Regions from separate parts of the Lentibacillus sp. L22 genome, predicted to be linked through region 4. Evidence: predicted binding sites of a transcription regulator. Region 4 holds the regulator's gene; each other region holds the start of a gene.
What was found. Region 4 encodes Rex, which represses fermentation and respiration genes when NADH is low (regulators of the CRP and FNR family bind a similar motif). Its sites were predicted from a motif close to TTGTGAAATATTTCACAA; they were not measured.

Region 1 (4,245 bases), on a different contig from region 4:
AACATAGTGTCCCCTGATGTGTGGAACAAAAGTCCGTTAAACAATAAACGCAGAATGGAGTGTGAAAATGAACGAAAAAGTCATGGTTGTCGATGACGAAATCTCCATCGTTACATTGCTTGAATTTAATCTCACAAAAGCTGGCTATGAGGTAATACCCGTCACGGATGGTCTTACCGCTCTCCATCTAGTCAAAGAAAAACAGCCTGATTTAATTGTTCTTGATCTAATGTTGCCGGGGATGGATGGAATAGATGTCTGCAAACAGCTAAGGGAACAGAAATTGCTCACCCCGATTATTATGCTAACGGCAAAGGATGACGAATTTGATAAAGTACTCGGTCTTGAGCTGGGGGCGGATGATTACATTACCAAGCCATTCAGTCCGAGGGAAGTCGTATCCCGCGTAAAGGCGGTACTCCGACGTACCATTCTTGCAAATGATGAATTGGAATTATCAAAGGAAGAACAAATAGTCATTGGTGAATTGGAAATTTACCCCAAAAAATATGAAGCTTATTTCAAAGGCCAGGAAATGGAATGTACGCCGAAGGAATTTGAATTACTCGTGTATTTAGCACAAAATAAGGGCAATGTTCTTTCAAGGGAACAAATTCTCAATGCGGTTTGGAATTTTGATTATGTCGGTGACACAAGAATTGCTGATGTGCATGTTAGCCATTTGCGTGAAAAAATTGAAGAAAATACGAAAAAACCGGGTTATATAAAAACGGTTCGCGGATTTGGATATAAATTGGAGGAACCCAAATGATACACCATATCGTATTCCAATTTATGGCTATATTGAGTGGGATATTATTGGTGTTACTATTAGGTGCCGGAATTGTGCTATTTTTGTTTTCAGGACACTTGTTGCTCGTTTCCGTAGTGTTAATATCGACATTCCTTTTGTTCCTATTCATTGGATATTTTGTCATTAGGAATTTTGCAAAACCATTGGATGAATCGGTTAGAATGATCAAGCAGTTCACAGCTGGTAATTTCAGTACACGTACATACATAGATAAGCCGAAATCCACCGGTCAGCTAAATCGTCATTTGAACGAACTTGGAGAAAGCTTGCAAAAAACGGTCAAGTTATCCCAGATTCAACAAGACCAGTTGGAGACGTTAATTGAAAACATTGACAGTTCTTTACTTCTCATTGATATGGACGGGCATTTACGGCTTGCCAATCAAACCTTCCAGGATATGTTTCATATTAAAAAAGGAGATTGGTTCCACAAAAACTATCAATATGTTCTCCATGATGAGGAAGTTAGAAACACAATACATGAATCCATCGTTAACGAAACGATTGTACGTCAATCCGTTATCCTGCCGCTTGGTATTGAAAGACGATATATTGACATTTACTGTGCCCCAATTAAACACGGTTCCAGTCATGCGAAAGGAATTGTTGTCGTCCTTCATGATATTACTGAGCTAAAGAAACTAGAAAAAGTAAGAAAAGAATTTGTTGCTAATGTGTCCCATGAATTAAAAACCCCTGTTACCTCTCTAAAGGGATTTGCCGAAACACTGTTGGATGAAGAGATGAAAGATGAAAATATTAGAAAGAAATTTATGACGATTATTTTGAGAGAAAGTGAGCGATTGGAAGCGTTAATTTATGATTTACTGGAACTCTCAAAAATTGAAAGTGATACGTTTCAACTGAATTGGCAAGAAGTGGATCTTAGTAAAATTGTAGATGAAACGCTTGAATTACTACAAGAAGAAGCAAAAGAAAAAAGCATTGATATACAATCCGGGGCGGAAGGACATACCGTGATCGAGGGCGATCCTTTTCGCTTGAAACAAATGTTCATTAATGTTATCACAAATGCTATTGTTTATTCCCCTGAAAAAGGGTTTATACATGTTCATGTTGAAGGATTCCCTCGTACTGTTGAATTTATTGTCAAGGATAACGGGATAGGAATAAGCTTGGATGAAATTCCGCGAATTTTTGAGCGTTTTTATCGCGTTGACAAGGCAAGGGGCCGGAATTCCGGCGGTACAGGTCTTGGGCTTGCCATCGTTAAACACTTAACAGAGGCGCACAACGGAAGAATTGATGTAAGAAGCGAGATCGGGAAAGGGACAACGTTTAAAATTATATTCCCTAGGTCACAAGAATAGAACTTACAATATCGGATCAACCATGGAGAAGCGAGTATTACAATAATACACGACCCTCGCTTAAGAGGTAAATAAAGTTGGAATCGCTACAAGTGTCCCGAATGACAGCACTATTATATTTTTCCTGGAAAGCCGTCAACTGAATTGAACGGACGGCTTAATTGCCGATTTATACAAACTGCTCGATACGGACCTGGTAGTTTTAACCAGGTCCGTCCCAGTGCAACCTTTTCATTGTTTTTCACACCCATTTATATTATTATTTATACTGTTAACTTAAGGTTGTACAGGTATGTGAAAATAATCACGAAGTATCGATGCGGCTTGGGGTTTTTCTCCAGCACATGATATATAAATTTTATAGCAAGCAGGAGAGAAGAAAATTGAAAATAGGAATCGATAAAATAGGCTTTTATACACCTCATTTGTATGTAGACATGAACAAACTGGCTGTCAGTAGAAATGTAGAACCCGAGAAATTTACAATCGGAATCGGCCAGGAAAAAATGGCAATTCCACCGCTAACTCAGGACGCTGTCTCACTTGCAGCAAACGCGGCCCTGAAAATATTAGATGACGATGATAAAGAGAAGATTGATTTTGTTATTTTTGGAACGGAGTCGGGGATTGATCACTCCAAATCAGCAGCGGTATATGTCCATCAATTGCTTGGGTTAAAACCACAAGCACGCGCCATTGAATTAAAACAGGCCTGTTATGGGGCAACTGCTGGTATCCAAATGGCTAAAGGGCATATCGCACTACATCCAGGAAGCAAAGTGCTGGTATTGGGATCAGATATCGCCCGTTATGGTTTGAATACCTCGGGAGAAGCTACGCAAGGGGCTGGTGCAGTTGCATTACTCATTAGTGCAGATCCAAAAATTATGGTTTTGGAAGAACATAATGCATACATGACCGCTGATATTATGGATTTCTGGCGGCCAATTTACGCTGATAAGGCATTTGTGGATGGAAAATTTTCCAATGAACAGTATATTGCGTTTTTCAATAACGTTTGGCGGCAATACAAAGAAAAGACAGGTCTGGAACTGCATGATTATGAAGCAATCTGTTATCACTTGCCATATACAAAAATGGGTAAAAAGGCGTTACGCACCATTTTGGATGAAGGAACAGAATCGGATCAGGAGCGATTAATGGACAACTATCAAATTAGTACCACGTATAACCGAATGGTCGGTAACATTTATACGGGGTCGTTGTATTTAAGCTTGTTATCGTTATTAGAACAAAAAGAAAGCCTGGAGGCGGGATCCAGAATCGGGTTATATAGTTACGGCTCGGGTGCAGTAGGTGAGTTCTTCAGTGGAATTTTGCAACCAAATTACCGAAAACACCTGCAAATAGACCAACATACCAAGCTATTTTCTGAACGTACCGAGGTAACTGTTCCTGAATACGAAGCCATTTTTGAGGAAACTTTACCCACGAATGATCGGAAGGTGGAATTGGAAATCGACCAGGATCCTGCAACCATTTGCTTTGCAGGTATAACGGATAATAAGCGACAATACATCAATAAATCAGCTAAATAACTGTAACAAATTAGTAGAACCATAGCGAGCGCCAATGCTATGGTTCTATTTTTATTCTTGGCAGGGTAGCGGTAAAAAGTATATAATAATGGTTACATTAATCGGAAAGATAGTTTGGCTATTACTATTTTAAAGAAAGGATAATCCCAATGGAAACAGCGACCCAATCATTACCGGAACATGAAATCCTGGCTATATTACGGGCTGCAGATGAAATTATTGCACAAGGCGGACGGACATTGCTTGCCAAAATCCTGAAAGGTTCACGAGAGAAAAAGGTTCTTGCACTGGAATTGGACAATGCCCAGTCTATGGTTATTTCAAACCGGAAAAAATGGAAGCGGTCAAGGAAAAAATTGAGTGGATGATCGATTATGATTTCCTTGATATTCAATATTCAGGGAAACTTCCGATGATTGTGTTCACGGAACGCGGCTGGTATATTGAACGGGATCGGCGTGCGGATGAATTTTTGGCTGAATGGGATAAGTGGATAGAAGAAGATCAACCAATACCAGATATGACCTACTTAAAGGATCGC
Region 2 (4,245 bases), on a different contig from region 4:
TCATGAATGACAGACAGCTTCTATAGAAGTGGATGCAATTATGATCCTGCTCTTCTATAGTGGCTGTTTTTCTATATCATCTGGACTTTGTATTATCAACACGTTTTAAGGGATGTGTATACATGCTTTTGCGTGAAAGTTTTAGGGAGGACAAAATACAATGGAAAACGGAGTAGTAAAATGGTTCAACGCAGAAAAGGGTTATGGTTTCATTCAAATTGAAGACGGAAATGATGTATTTGTACACTATTCTGCCATTCAAGAAGAAGGATTCAAAACACTTGAAGAAGGACAAGAAGTGTCTTTTGAAATTGTTGAAGGTGAACGCGGCCCACAAGCAGCAAATGTAGTGAAGAAATAAATTCATATATAAAGCGGTAATCGTACATCGATTACCGCTTTTATTTATTATTAGTGTGCTTATTTCTTATTTAAATAACGGACTTTTCGGTTACCCTCCATAAGCACTTGCACTTTTTCTTTCATGTTACTTTTGTTAATGCCCGATCTTCCTGTGGTACGCGTAATCTTAACAGCCCCAGGTGCAACATTGGAAATAAAATGGCGGAAAAATAGGCTCCAAGTAACAATGGAATAACAAATAACTCAATCAGCACAATAAGATAATTTGGATGCTTCATATACTTATATGGACCCTTTTTTATAAGGGAGACTCTTGGCAGGACAATGATTTTTGTATTCCAAAACCTCCCAAGTGTATAAATACACCAAATCCTTCCCATTTGCGTGGCGATAAATATTATAAATAGAAAATAATTTAATTGTCTTGGTGCAGGATTCGCACTTACTTCTGCAATAATGGACAAGAAAAATAGTACATGCAGTACGATAAACCATTTATAATGTTTCTTGCCCCGTTCAATACCGCCACGTGCCTTCATCCATTTTTCATTTCGCTTTGCAATATAAAGCTCAACCAGCCGCTGACAGATGATTACACCAATTAAAACACTCATCCATATTGTCATTCATTCCACTCCAATAATAATAGTTCCGAACTAAAGCCAGGTCCCAGGGCTGACAAAATGCTTTGCTCTTTCCCCTGAAACACCTCTTTCATCCATTCATACAAAACATAAAAAACAGTACCTGATGACATATTCCCGTGATCACGCAATACATTGTATGAATGTATTAATTTTTCAGTCGGGATATGTAGTGTTTCCTCCATTGCCTGCAACACTTTTTTTCCGCCTGGATGAGCTATGAATGAGTGAATCTTTTGTTCTTCCAGGCCGGCTCCACTAAGAAATGACTCAATATGATCCTTCCAAAGCGTTTTTACAAGGTTTGGAATGCTCTTTGAGAAAATGACTTCCATGCCATTATTGGTAATATCCCATCCCATGATGGATAAGCTATCCTTTTTAGTGAACGTACCTTTACGGGTGATTCGTGGTAATATTTTTGTCCGATTGGAGCAATATTTTGACTGCTCACCACATAAAAATACAGCCCCAACTCCGTCACTAAATAAGGCAGTACCAACCAAATTACTCTTCTTATGATCATCCTTTTGAAAAGTGAGACTGCATAATTCCGCACCTATAACAAGCACTGTTTTTTTGGGATGGGCGGTCAGGAAATCAGCTGCACGGGATAACCCGATCGCACCGCCTGCACAACCCAGCCCCCATAATGGCATTCGCTCCACATCTTCACGAAATGGTCGTTCATTCATCAGGTGAGCATCCAGCGATGGTGTCGCAATACCTGTACTGGAGACAAAAATGATCATATCAATGGCCTGATAGGGAATATCCTGTTTAGCAAATTGCCGGTTTGTCAAACAATGATCAATGGCCCGTAATGCATAACGAGTAGCGAGCGTTTGATATAATTTATTTTTTTCCTGAAATGAGTGCTGATGAAGAAACCAATCTTTTGGAACGACAAATTGCCGTTTCGCGATTGCTGCATGATCAAATACAGGAAGTAACCTTTCCAGTTGTTTTTCCGTATAGGGGAATAGTCCGCCAACGAGTTCTTTAATTTCCTGTTGGTTCATCTCATAATCGGGAACGCCAACACCTGCCGAACAAATATATGTCATCCAATCACCTTTTATCCTCTATCGACTTAATACCAAAATACGACCAAATGTATCAATTTTGTAACATAAAGATCTTATTTATAGGTTGTGTTGTTTTAATGAAATTATGACAAATTCCTTGAATAAGGTCTCTTTTTCTTCCAGCTACGTGTCAGTTTTGTGACTTTTGACTTATTTGTGATGTTTGTCACAGAAAGTAATCCACCTTTTCGTGAAAATAATGGTAACGGTTCACTATGAAGCTACAAGGAGGGATTAGCAATGACAAATCAGCTACAGCAAAAAAAGGTTGAGAAACTCAAAACCGACGAAAACAGCTCTTTAAAAGGTACCTTTACATCCGTAATGCTGTTGGGTGCATTCATTATTGTGTCCTGGATTGGCGTTTGGATATTATTTCAGTCCCGTTAGAAGGAAGGTTACATGTCGAGAAAGGAGTCGATAAATACCATGGATATGCACAAATATGAAAAAATCTGGCTTTTATTCGGAACAGCAACATTACTCATTTTTCTTATTACCATTGGCATCAGTGCATTTTATTTGGGTAATCAACCCCCAAGCTATGCTGTTACCATTGATCCGGAAAAAGTTGATGAAAAAGCGCCATTTAATAAACCTGGACTGAAGCAAATTGGTGACAATGAATACGAGCTTACCATTGTTGCCTCTGCATTTAATTATGACGTCGGCAATAATGAAAAGCTGGTACAGATTCCCAAAGGATCGACAGTTCATTTTATTGTCACTACGAAAGACGTTGTCCACGGATTTGAATTAGTCGGTACAAACGTAAACATGATGCTCGAACCGGGATATATCAGCACTTACACCAATACGTTTGATAAACCCGGAAAATACACACTGCTCTGTAACGAATATTGCGGTACGGGACACCATTATATGACCGCAACAATTGAGGTGATGGAATAATGATCAAATCAATCAGAAGTATTACAGCACCTGATGCCAGATTAACGATGGCCCATATGTTTGTCGCTTTTTCAGCGTTATTGATTGGCGCTACGGCAGGATTGCTTCAAACACTGGTTCGTTCGGGAAAAGTAACATTACCAGCTGGAATTGACTATTATCAGATTCTAACATTACATGGAGTCATATTAGGACTTGTACTGACAACTTTCTTTATTATAGGTTTTGTAATTGCAACGCAAAGCAAGACAGCGGGCGCATATAGCTTGAATGAGCGAAAATTGGCCTGGATTGGTTTCTTTATGATGGTAATCGGAGTTTGCTGTACGGCAACAGTTATTTTATTAAATGAAGCTTCGGTACTTTATACGTTTTATGCTCCATTGCAGGCGCATCCCGCTTTTTACATTGGCCTTGTATTGGTAATTATCGGAAGCTGGCTTGAAGGATTTATAATCTTTCATCGTCATGCACGATGGCGAAAAGAAAATCGTGGTAAACGGACACCACTATTAAGTTACATGGGTGTCGTGACGATGTTGTTATGGCAGATCGCAACACTTGGGGTTGCGGCAGCCGCGTTAATTCAATTTATCCCATGGTCACTAGGGTTTACAGATACGATTGACGTACTGGTAAGCCGGACCTTGTTCTGGTATTTCGGCCATCCGCTTGTTTATTTTTGGCTATTGCCCGCTTACATGTGCTGGTATGCCATTATCCCAAAAATTATTGGCGGGAAAATATTCTCGGACTCGTTAGCGCGTTTGACCTTTATCCTGCTATTATTATTCTCGATTCCGGTTGGTTTTCACCATCAGTTGACCGAACCTGGTATCGATCCGTTTTGGAAATACTTGCAAGTGGTTCTGACATTTATGGTGGTAATTCCATCGTTGATGACTGCGTTCTCAGTTTTTGCTTCCTTTGAAATGCGCGGACGGGAATTAGGGGCAAAAGGCCTGTTTGGGTGGCTAAAAAAAATGCCATGGAAAGACGTTCGTTTCTTGGCACCATTCATTGGTATGGTTTGGTTCATTCCTGCAGGGACAGGTGGAATTATTAACGCATCCAATCAGATGAATCAAGTCATCCATAATACCATTTGGGTAACCGGACATTTTCATTTGACAGCAGCAACATCGGTTATTTTAACATTTTTCGGGATTGCTTATTGGCTCATCCCTTCGATTACTGGCCGAAAATTAACCGCCAAAATGAATAAACTGGGGATTATC
Region 3 (4,245 bases), on a different contig from region 4:
TATGGCTTTGAACAATGGAAGAAACTAAGAAATCCGGATGTTTATGTGATTCATACTGATCAAAAAGCAAAAACAGTGGAATGTTTATGGAATGGTAATGAATGAAGTACACCAGATTCGGCGGGGAATGGATTATGCCCCGCTTTTACACAGGCAAGTATAAGTTGGCCAACAGAATTCCCAGACTTTCCCGATAAATAACAGTAAATTGTTCGATGGGTAACGGGTTTACCCCACAACCAAGTTCAATTGTAAAACCGGGATTTTGAAACGCTTGAATAAACCAATCTTTAAATCCTGCATAGTTATCCAAAACATGAACCGGGCGATAGCCGCTTACTCGTGCATACTCATCCGCCTGACACGCTGAATGTTTAGGTTCCAGTCCTAAAAATCCCCAATATATTTCCCGTCCTTGTGTATGAAACGCCATCACTCGTGAAAAATTTCTTGTTTTAACAAGCTCGGCCATTGCGATTGATTCCGGTTCAGACAGAGGGGCAGTTCCTGGAAAATCCCTCGGACCTGGTACCTTTGGTTTTCTTTGTGCTTCCTTTTCCCATAATGCAGGGTATTGCTTGTTAAGATCAACACCCAAAATATTTGCTTTCCAGCTGGAGAAATCCGCATTCTGATCGTTTAGTTGGCATACGTCAGCTTGATATGATCCGGCAGCAGTTGAACCATTTAAGACAAGATTCACGCCATCAGGATTTACCATTGGAACAATTGACAGACAAGTATTAATATATTGAGATAACATATAAACATCAAGGATCGAAGTATTATTTGTAAGTGACAGTGCATATTGATTTACAAATTTCATAATAACCGAAGTAGTGATCCATTCATTGGCATGAAACGACCCATTGATATGTATATGTTTATCTCCCATACCAATTTGCAGTTCAACAATATCTTTGCCCATAACAGAATGGCCAATCGATTGACCAATGATGAATGGGTAAACGGTTATCAGCTGGTTGATCGTTTCCACCAGTTGTTCATATGTATATGGCTCACCATCAGGTACAATTAGCTCATTAATGCGTTCTGGAATGTATATCCGTTGTCCAGTTTGAATATGACAATTTTTTACAAATGGGTTCACTAATAATATTGCATCCATTGGGAGATGATAATGATTGGCAATCTCCCATAATGTATCTGTTTCAGCTACTATATATTCACGTAAACGGTAACCAGGAATTTGCAAACTTGCCCCAGCCTCAATTGAATCTGATGTCAGCTTGGGGTTTGATTTTTCAATTAAAACGGCTGGAATACCAAATAGTTGGCTAAAATACCATAATGAATCATTGCGTCGTACCGTAACTTCCATTCAATTTCCTCCTCTGACTAGAGATATCCAGCAATCAGTATCTCTACTTTTCCTATTATTAATCCTATGACAAAACAGACAAAAAGATGAATTTCAGCGAAAATCTTGAAAGAATCAGGGTTGTTCGTTACTATATTAGTATACAAATTTTACTTTACTTTATGGATGAATTTGTACATATAGAGAAAAGGTATTGAAAGGAGGATTTTCACGTGGCATTTGTGATTACTTCACCTTGTTTGAATGAAAAATCAGGCGAGTGTGTGGAAGTATGTCCTGTTGACTGTATAGAAGAAGGTAAAGATATGTTTTATATTGATCCCGATATCTGTATCGATTGCGGTGCATGTGAAGCAGTATGTCCTGTCGAGGCAATTTATATGGAAGATGAAATACCAGAAGAAGAAACGAAATACATTGAATTAAATCGGCAATTTTTTGAAGACCGGTAAGTACCCCAGCCGCTGGAAGTTGGAGCCGGGTGAGGGAATAAAGCTATGAATTTTATACTGCCTTAACTAGTAGATAAAGCCACTATGGGGTACATGGTGGCTTTATCTATATTATTGTTTGATTGAAAAACCGGTAAAATCTTGTTCGGTTGCTGATGTTGATTCAACTTGTATCTGATCAACACGAATAAATGGACTAAATCCAGACTTCATATCCTCCAAATATTGTTCGATATTTGTATGATCTCCGGCAATTTCCATCTCCACTGTGCCATCTTCCTTATTTCGCACCCATCCAACCAGTTTATGCTGTACCGCTGATTGTTTTGCTGCGTAACGAAATCCAACACCTTGAACGCGACCACTTACGATTACGTGAATTGCCATTGTTTTATATATCCCCCTTATAATTATCGTTCTGTCTATATATTACTTAACCATAAACAGATAAAATAAAACACAATGGAGCGATTTCTTTATCACCATTAACCGGCAGTAATACCCCCATTGATTGAAGTTTCACTTTATAAAAAACACGGTGATTAGGGATTAAAAGGTTTTCATATTGGTAATGCTCATAGTAACAATATAGGATCAAATGTACAGTAATAATTGGCGAAAAGATGCTGAAACCTGCGTGCAGCCAAGATGGTGGAACAAGTAATTTGTATGCGGTATCAAAACCAATGTAACATCACTTTTTAAGCTTGTACTACTGGAAAAAGTGTCAAAAAAGCAACAACGTGACAATTCTCACATTAATTTGATTACGTATTGTTATAAGATTTTTACCATGTTATGCTACATTTGTATTAAGGAAAAAGAAAAGTACTGTTATAGTTTGAATCAACTTTTGACTAATACAGTTCTTTTATTCAGTTTAAGTAAAAAATAGGAAGTGATGAGATGTCAGGGCCTGCTTTAAAGCATGTGGACAGTCACGCGGCTATCCATGAAGCCGCATTAAATGAAGCAGCAGAGTTAACGGAATTACTCGACAAGCTTGTAAAAGACGGGCATGTCGAAAAAGCTTTGGAAGTGGCATTTGTTACCGTGGAACATTGGGAAACTCGTACACTAAGGCACGCCGATTCTGAGGAAGAAGGATTATATAAAGAACTTGCTGAAGCTGATCCGTCCTTAAAAGATTCGATTGTAGAATTAACACGTGATCATAATCTGTTAAGACTGCTAGTTGCAGAAATCAGAACATTACTTGATCAAGGGACGGTCAACGATTACATTGTGCAACGATTTCAAGCATTAATTATTGTTGATGAGCTTCATAATCGATCAGAAGAGAAGATTTTACCTGATCATTGACCATGTCATTATTGGAGGTGGAAACATTGACATCAGAAAATGAAAAAACTCCGAAAGAAAGATCATTAAGGATTTGTTTTCCAAAGTTATACAGACAAATTGTTACAAAACTGGAAGACTTTCATATTCACCCATATGATCTGCAAATAAATATAAAAGATAAAAAGGGGAGTTACCAATTAATTCTTCATTATGGGAAAGGATACTCCCACACTGTGTCGCAACATTTTACAGCTGTGCAACTGAACGAAATGGACCCGGGTATTATTGATTTCGTTCTGCAAAACGTGGATGCGATTAAGGAAGTAATGGTTGCCGATTACTTTAAAATGATGAAAGTGTAAACCACTGGGGTATCCGATATTTGTAGAAAGGAAGATTGTCAATGTTTATGTTTGAAGAGGATGCCAATCTTGTTCAAGACCGTGAAGATTTGATTGCTGTACTTCGAATGCGGTTTGGGAATATACAACCAGGTGTAGTGGATGCTGTTTATAAGATCAGTGATATGAACACTCTGGAGCGCTTGATCCTGGTTGCAGCAAATGCACCGGAATTAAAAATATTTCTCGAGGAGTTGGAAGAAGGATCCGGCACATTTAAATTGTTGGGGGAACGCTTTAATCCAATTGATTCATTACATGAAGAAGGGTGATTTCCGTTGAGAAAAACAAAAAATAAGCTACTGGATTCATTAAAACATATTAAACGCGGTGAGCAAATCAATCAGAATTGGACAGAGGAAAGTCCGCGACCACGCGCCTGGGAAGACATATATCGCAGACGCTGGCAACATGATAAGGTTGTTCGATCCACACATGGTGTTAACTGTACCGGTTCATGCAGCTGGAAAATTTATGTTAAAGACGGGATTATCACATCGGAAACGCAGCAAACAGATTATCCAACTACCGGCGATGATTTTCCGGAATATGAACCAAGGGGCTGTCCGCGAGGGGCAAGTTTTTCCTGGTATACATACAGTCCTATTCGCGTGAAATACCCGTATGTTCGTGGTGATTTATATGAACTGTGGAAGAAAGAACGTGCAAATGGTCTTGATCCTGTTCAGGCCTGGGAAAATATTGTGACCGATCCAAATAAACGCGCGCAATACGTTGATGCCCG
Region 4 (4,245 bases):
GTTCATCAAGGATAAGTAAGTTGGCTTTTTGCATCATCAGTTTGGCTAATGACAGACGGGCTTTTTCGCCGCCGCTTAAGGAATGTACCTGTTTTAAAACATCATCCCCGGAGAATAAAAAGTTGCCCAAAACGGTTCGAATATCTCGTTCATTGATGGTTGGATAGTCATCCCATAATTCCTGCAAGATGGTTTTTGTCGGGGTTAAGGTCATTTGTTCCTGGTCATAATAGCCAATTTGTACACCGGTACCAAGCTGGATCGTTCCATGATTTGGTTTTAAGGTTCCAAGTATTATTTTAAGCAGGGTCGTTTTCCCCACGCCATTGGGTCCAACCAGTGCAACCCGATCCCCGCGGTTGACATGCAAATTGACGTGGGAAAACAGCTCTTTTTTATCATCGTCATAGCGAAAGGAAACATCATTTAATTTTAGTACATCATTTCCGCTTCTGCGGGCAATCTCAAATGTGAAATTTGCTGATGATTCCTCCCCGGCAGGTTTATCCAGTTTCTCCATTTTTTCCAATTGTTTTCGTCTGGATTGAGCGCGCTTCGTTGTCGATGCCCGGACAATATTTTTTTGAATAAAGGTTTCCATTCGTTTGATTTCTGTTTGCTGTTTTTCATATTCTTTCATTTCCTGTTCAAATTGCTGGGCCTTTTGTTCTAAAAATTTACTATAGGTTCCATGATATTTTTTTGTATGATGGTAAGAGATCTCATAAACAATCGTCACGGTTTTGTCCAAAAAGTAGCGGTCATGGGAAACAATAGTAACCGCTCCGGGATAACCGGCTAAATAATTTTCCAGCCATGCAAGTGTATCAATATCAAGATGGTTGGTTGGTTCGTCAAGGATAAGCAGATCTGGTTTCATCAACAGCAGTTTACCCAGGGCAAGCCGGGTTTTCTGGCCGCCACTCAATGCATTGATCGGGGTGCTGTCATCATAGTCCTGAAAATTTAACCCCGTCAGTACAGATTTTATCTCTGCCTCGTAACGATATCCGCCACCTGCTGTAAAGGCTTGTTGTGCCCGGTCATAGTCATGTAATAGCTGTTGATAATCCTCTTGGGAAAGCGAATCTGTATCTGCCATTTGTTGTTCCATGATTCGCAAGCGTTTTTCTTGTTTCATTAAGTCTTGAAAAACCGTCAGCATTTCTTCCCAGATAGTTTTATCGGATTCAAGTCCTGTATGCTGGCACAAATAGCCAATGGAAAGATCTTTTGGTTTGTGTATTTCCCCTTCATCATGGGAAAGTTCCCCGGCCATTATTTTCAGCAAGGTAGATTTTCCTGCTCCGTTTCTCCCGACAATAGCAATTCGGTCTTTATCTTTTATTTCCAATTTTATATTCGATAATATTTGTTCCGCGCCAAAGGATTTGGAAATACCATTTAGTTGCATGATAATCATAAATCGTTCACCTCATCCACATTAGTGTATCGTATTCTTGGAAGGTTAGAAAGTATAAGGTAGATCATTTCGACTGCGGTTTTTGAATGTGAAATAAATCACGACTTCTGTTCCTGTTTCTGTTAAACTATAAGAAGTACGGTTGAAAGCGAAATGGAGTTGAAAAAATGGCGGATTTCACACACTTTAATCAACAGGGACGAGCCCATATGGTGGATATAAGTGAAAAGGCTGAGACAGAACGAACGGCCATTGCTGCGTCCAGTGTTAAAGTCTCAGAAGAAATTTATCAAAAAATCAACGATTATCAAATAGAAAAAGGCGACGTACTAGCGGTCGCTCAAGTAGCCGGTATTATGGCGGCAAAGAAAACATCTGACTGGATTCCCATGTGTCATCCATTGTCATTGAAAGGGATCGATATTTCATTTGATTGGCATGTCAAAGATGACGTGTTTGAATTGAAAATAGAAGCGTTTGTCAAAACAAAAGGCAGTACAGGAGTGGAAATGGAGGCATTAACTGCTGCTACTGCGACAGCATTAACCGTCTATGATATGTGTAAGGCGATTGATAAGGGCATGATCATTGGAGAAACACGCTTATTAGCGAAGAAAGGCGGAAAATCCGGTGACTATCATCGCGAACAAGGGGAGGATAACGGTGGAGCAAAATAAGATTCCGCAAGCAACAGCAAAAAGATTACCTCTATATTATCGGTTTTTAAACAATCTGCACATTCAGGGGAAAATGCGCGTCTCCTCCAAGGAATTAAGTGATGCAGTTAAAGTGGACTCAGCCACCATTCGTCGTGATTTTAGTTACTTTGGTGCTTTGGGAAAAAAAGGTTATGGCTATAATGTAGAATATTTGCTTGGCTTTTTCCGGAAAACGCTGGATCAGGATGAAACAACCGAGGTTGCCCTCATTGGGGTCGGAAATCTTGGTACGGCTTTTTTGCACTATAATTTTATGAAAAACAACAACACCAAAATCGTAATGGCGTTTGATACCAATAAAGAAAAAGTGGGAACCGATATTGGCGGGATACCTGTCTATCATATTAGCGATCTGGAAGAAAAGCTCGGCGACGTACAAGTGGCTATCCTGACTGTACCGGCAAGTGAAGCGGATGGAATTACAGAAAGGCTTGTCAACCAGGGAATCGCTGGCATTCTGAATTTTACCCCAGCCAGAATAACAGTCCCCGACAATGTCCGTGTCCATCATATTGATTTAGCTGTAGAACTGCAAGCACTCGTCTATTTCTTAAAACATTATCCATTGTAGGGACAGAGGGCCGGTTTCGGGTCGGTTCTCCTGCCTCACCTTTAGGGACAGGATCCTTGTCCCACCATTTTTTTCTTGTAAAAAATTGCCGGGACAGAAGAACCGTCCCTTTGTCCCGGAACAATTTGGGTTATCTGTCATATAGTATAGTGATCGTTCAACTTTGGAAAAGGATTGGTTGTAAATGGCGGTTGTGCAAACATCTAAGTGGCTTGACGCGTACATGGCAAAAAAAGATAAGGAAACATCCAAAATAAAGGTAAGAAAACATCACCAGGAGCAAATAAGCGGCAGACTAAAACCCTATTTTCATCATGCAAATACTGTCGAAATTCATGAGCATTTACTGAGAAACGGGCTGTTTTTACCCAGCCCGGACGATAAGTCAATCATCAAATCGTTAAAAGAAAAAAATTGTTGGGAGACCGTGAAGACATCACTGACCAAGTTGCGAAAAGATTGGCATGGCCCCGATGTTCCTGTCTTTATATTGCCTTCCAATGTGCAAAATCGAAAACTCCAGGCTGATTTTAACGGGCTATCCGGTTTGTCCTATCCGGATAAAGTGTTTTTGTTTGTCACCCCATACAATAAAAAAGTTGAGCTGGAGAAACTGCTGATTCATGAATATAATCATGTATGCCGGTTAAAACACCTTGATAAATCCGAAGCAAACATGGATTTGCTTGATTCTATTGTTCTGGAAGGTTTGGCGGAAATGGCCGTGGAAGAGCGCCTGGGCAAGGAACACCTGGCAAAATGGGCAACCCTTTATCCATCCAAAACGGCCTTGTATCACTGGGAAAAATGGCTTCAACCAAATTGTACCGTAAAAAGAGCCGAACGCAGGCACTATGAATTGCTGTATGGAAAAGGATTTATTCCGCGATGGGCCGGTTATAATACCGGCTATCATATGGTTTCATCCTATGTAGCGAATACAAATAGTACCATTGAGCAGATGTTGGATGTCCCAGCAGAAACAATTCTAAAGGAGTCCGACTTTCCAAAATAGTGTTACAAAGCCCGCTATATTGGCAGGCTTTGTAACATGTGGCAAGCAGCCGGTAAGGTATTTAAAGGGAGGGCAAACGAATCATCCACACATTCCGTCATCTTGGTCCGTTTTTTTACCAGAAGAAAAGTGGGGAAAATGCTGCAATGGCACCAAGGGCAATTCCTGAGACAAATCCCAGCCCAAACCCACCAAATCCCCATCCGTAGCCGTACCCGCCAAGACCTCTGTGCATTGGACGAAGATAGACATGGGTAGGTGTGACCCGATCAACAATCCCATGATGTACCCGACCATCTTTCGTTCTAATCCTTACTGGTCTGCCCCTGCATTCCATGCATCGATGATAATAAGGATTTACAGGCATTCTTCAATTTACTCCTTTCTTAACCATAAAGGTATCCTTCTATTGATGTGTTTTCTCACAATAGATAAAGCAAACAAGTGAAATCAATCATTCACTGCTGTAATAATACCTTATGTATTTACCCCCCCTGATGATTGGACAATAGTCTCG

Region 1: a site for Rex is predicted at 2,438-2,455, ahead of ABRT01_RS00330 (hydroxymethylglutaryl-CoA synthase). Genes of this name have one in related genera too.
Region 2: a site for Rex is predicted at 2,250-2,267, ahead of ABRT01_RS00935 (cytochrome c oxidase subunit 2A). Genes of this name have one in related genera too.
Region 3: a site for Rex is predicted at 2,536-2,553, ahead of ABRT01_RS08520 (hemerythrin domain-containing protein). Genes of this name have one in related genera too.

The regions. Positions count from the first base shown of each region.
Region 1 is NZ_JBFNXI010000001.1:66,243-70,487, forward strand. It holds gene ABRT01_RS00320 (response regulator transcription factor) at 68-772, shown strand; gene pnpS (two-component system histidine kinase PnpS) at 769-2,145, shown strand; gene ABRT01_RS00330 (hydroxymethylglutaryl-CoA synthase) at 2,529-3,704, shown strand; gene ABRT01_RS00335 (hypothetical protein) at 3,854-4,072, shown strand; gene ABRT01_RS00340 (RQC-minor-1 family DNA-binding protein) at 4,039-4,245, shown strand, end outside.
Region 2 is NZ_JBFNXI010000001.1:179,793-184,037, reverse strand. It holds gene ABRT01_RS00950 (cold-shock protein) at 161-361, shown strand; gene ABRT01_RS00945 (isoprenylcysteine carboxyl methyltransferase family protein) at 483-989, opposite strand; gene ABRT01_RS00940 (type III polyketide synthase) at 986-2,074, opposite strand; gene ABRT01_RS00935 (cytochrome c oxidase subunit 2A) at 2,336-2,485, shown strand; gene ABRT01_RS00930 (cytochrome c oxidase subunit II) at 2,525-3,007, shown strand; gene ABRT01_RS00925 (b(o/a)3-type cytochrome-c oxidase subunit 1) at 3,007-4,245, shown strand, end outside.
Region 3 is NZ_JBFNXI010000013.1:64,268-68,512, reverse strand. It holds gene ABRT01_RS08540 (histidine phosphatase family protein) at 1-105, shown strand, start outside; gene ABRT01_RS08535 (M14 family metallopeptidase) at 146-1,342, opposite strand; gene ABRT01_RS08530 (ferredoxin family protein) at 1,555-1,794, shown strand; gene ABRT01_RS08525 (acylphosphatase) at 1,906-2,181, opposite strand; gene ABRT01_RS08520 (hemerythrin domain-containing protein) at 2,701-3,117, shown strand; gene ABRT01_RS08515 (hypothetical protein) at 3,144-3,461, shown strand; gene ABRT01_RS08510 (hypothetical protein) at 3,503-3,772, shown strand; gene ABRT01_RS08505 (nitrate reductase subunit alpha) at 3,779-4,245, shown strand, end outside.
Region 4 is NZ_JBFNXI010000012.1:44,735-48,979, reverse strand. It holds gene ABRT01_RS08035 (ABC-F family ATP-binding cassette domain-containing protein) at 1-1,423, opposite strand, end outside; gene moaC (cyclic pyranopterin monophosphate synthase MoaC) at 1,591-2,100, shown strand; gene ABRT01_RS08025 (redox-sensing transcriptional repressor Rex) at 2,081-2,713, shown strand; gene ABRT01_RS08020 (DUF2268 domain-containing putative Zn-dependent protease) at 2,898-3,728, shown strand; gene ABRT01_RS08015 (hypothetical protein) at 3,844-4,095, opposite strand.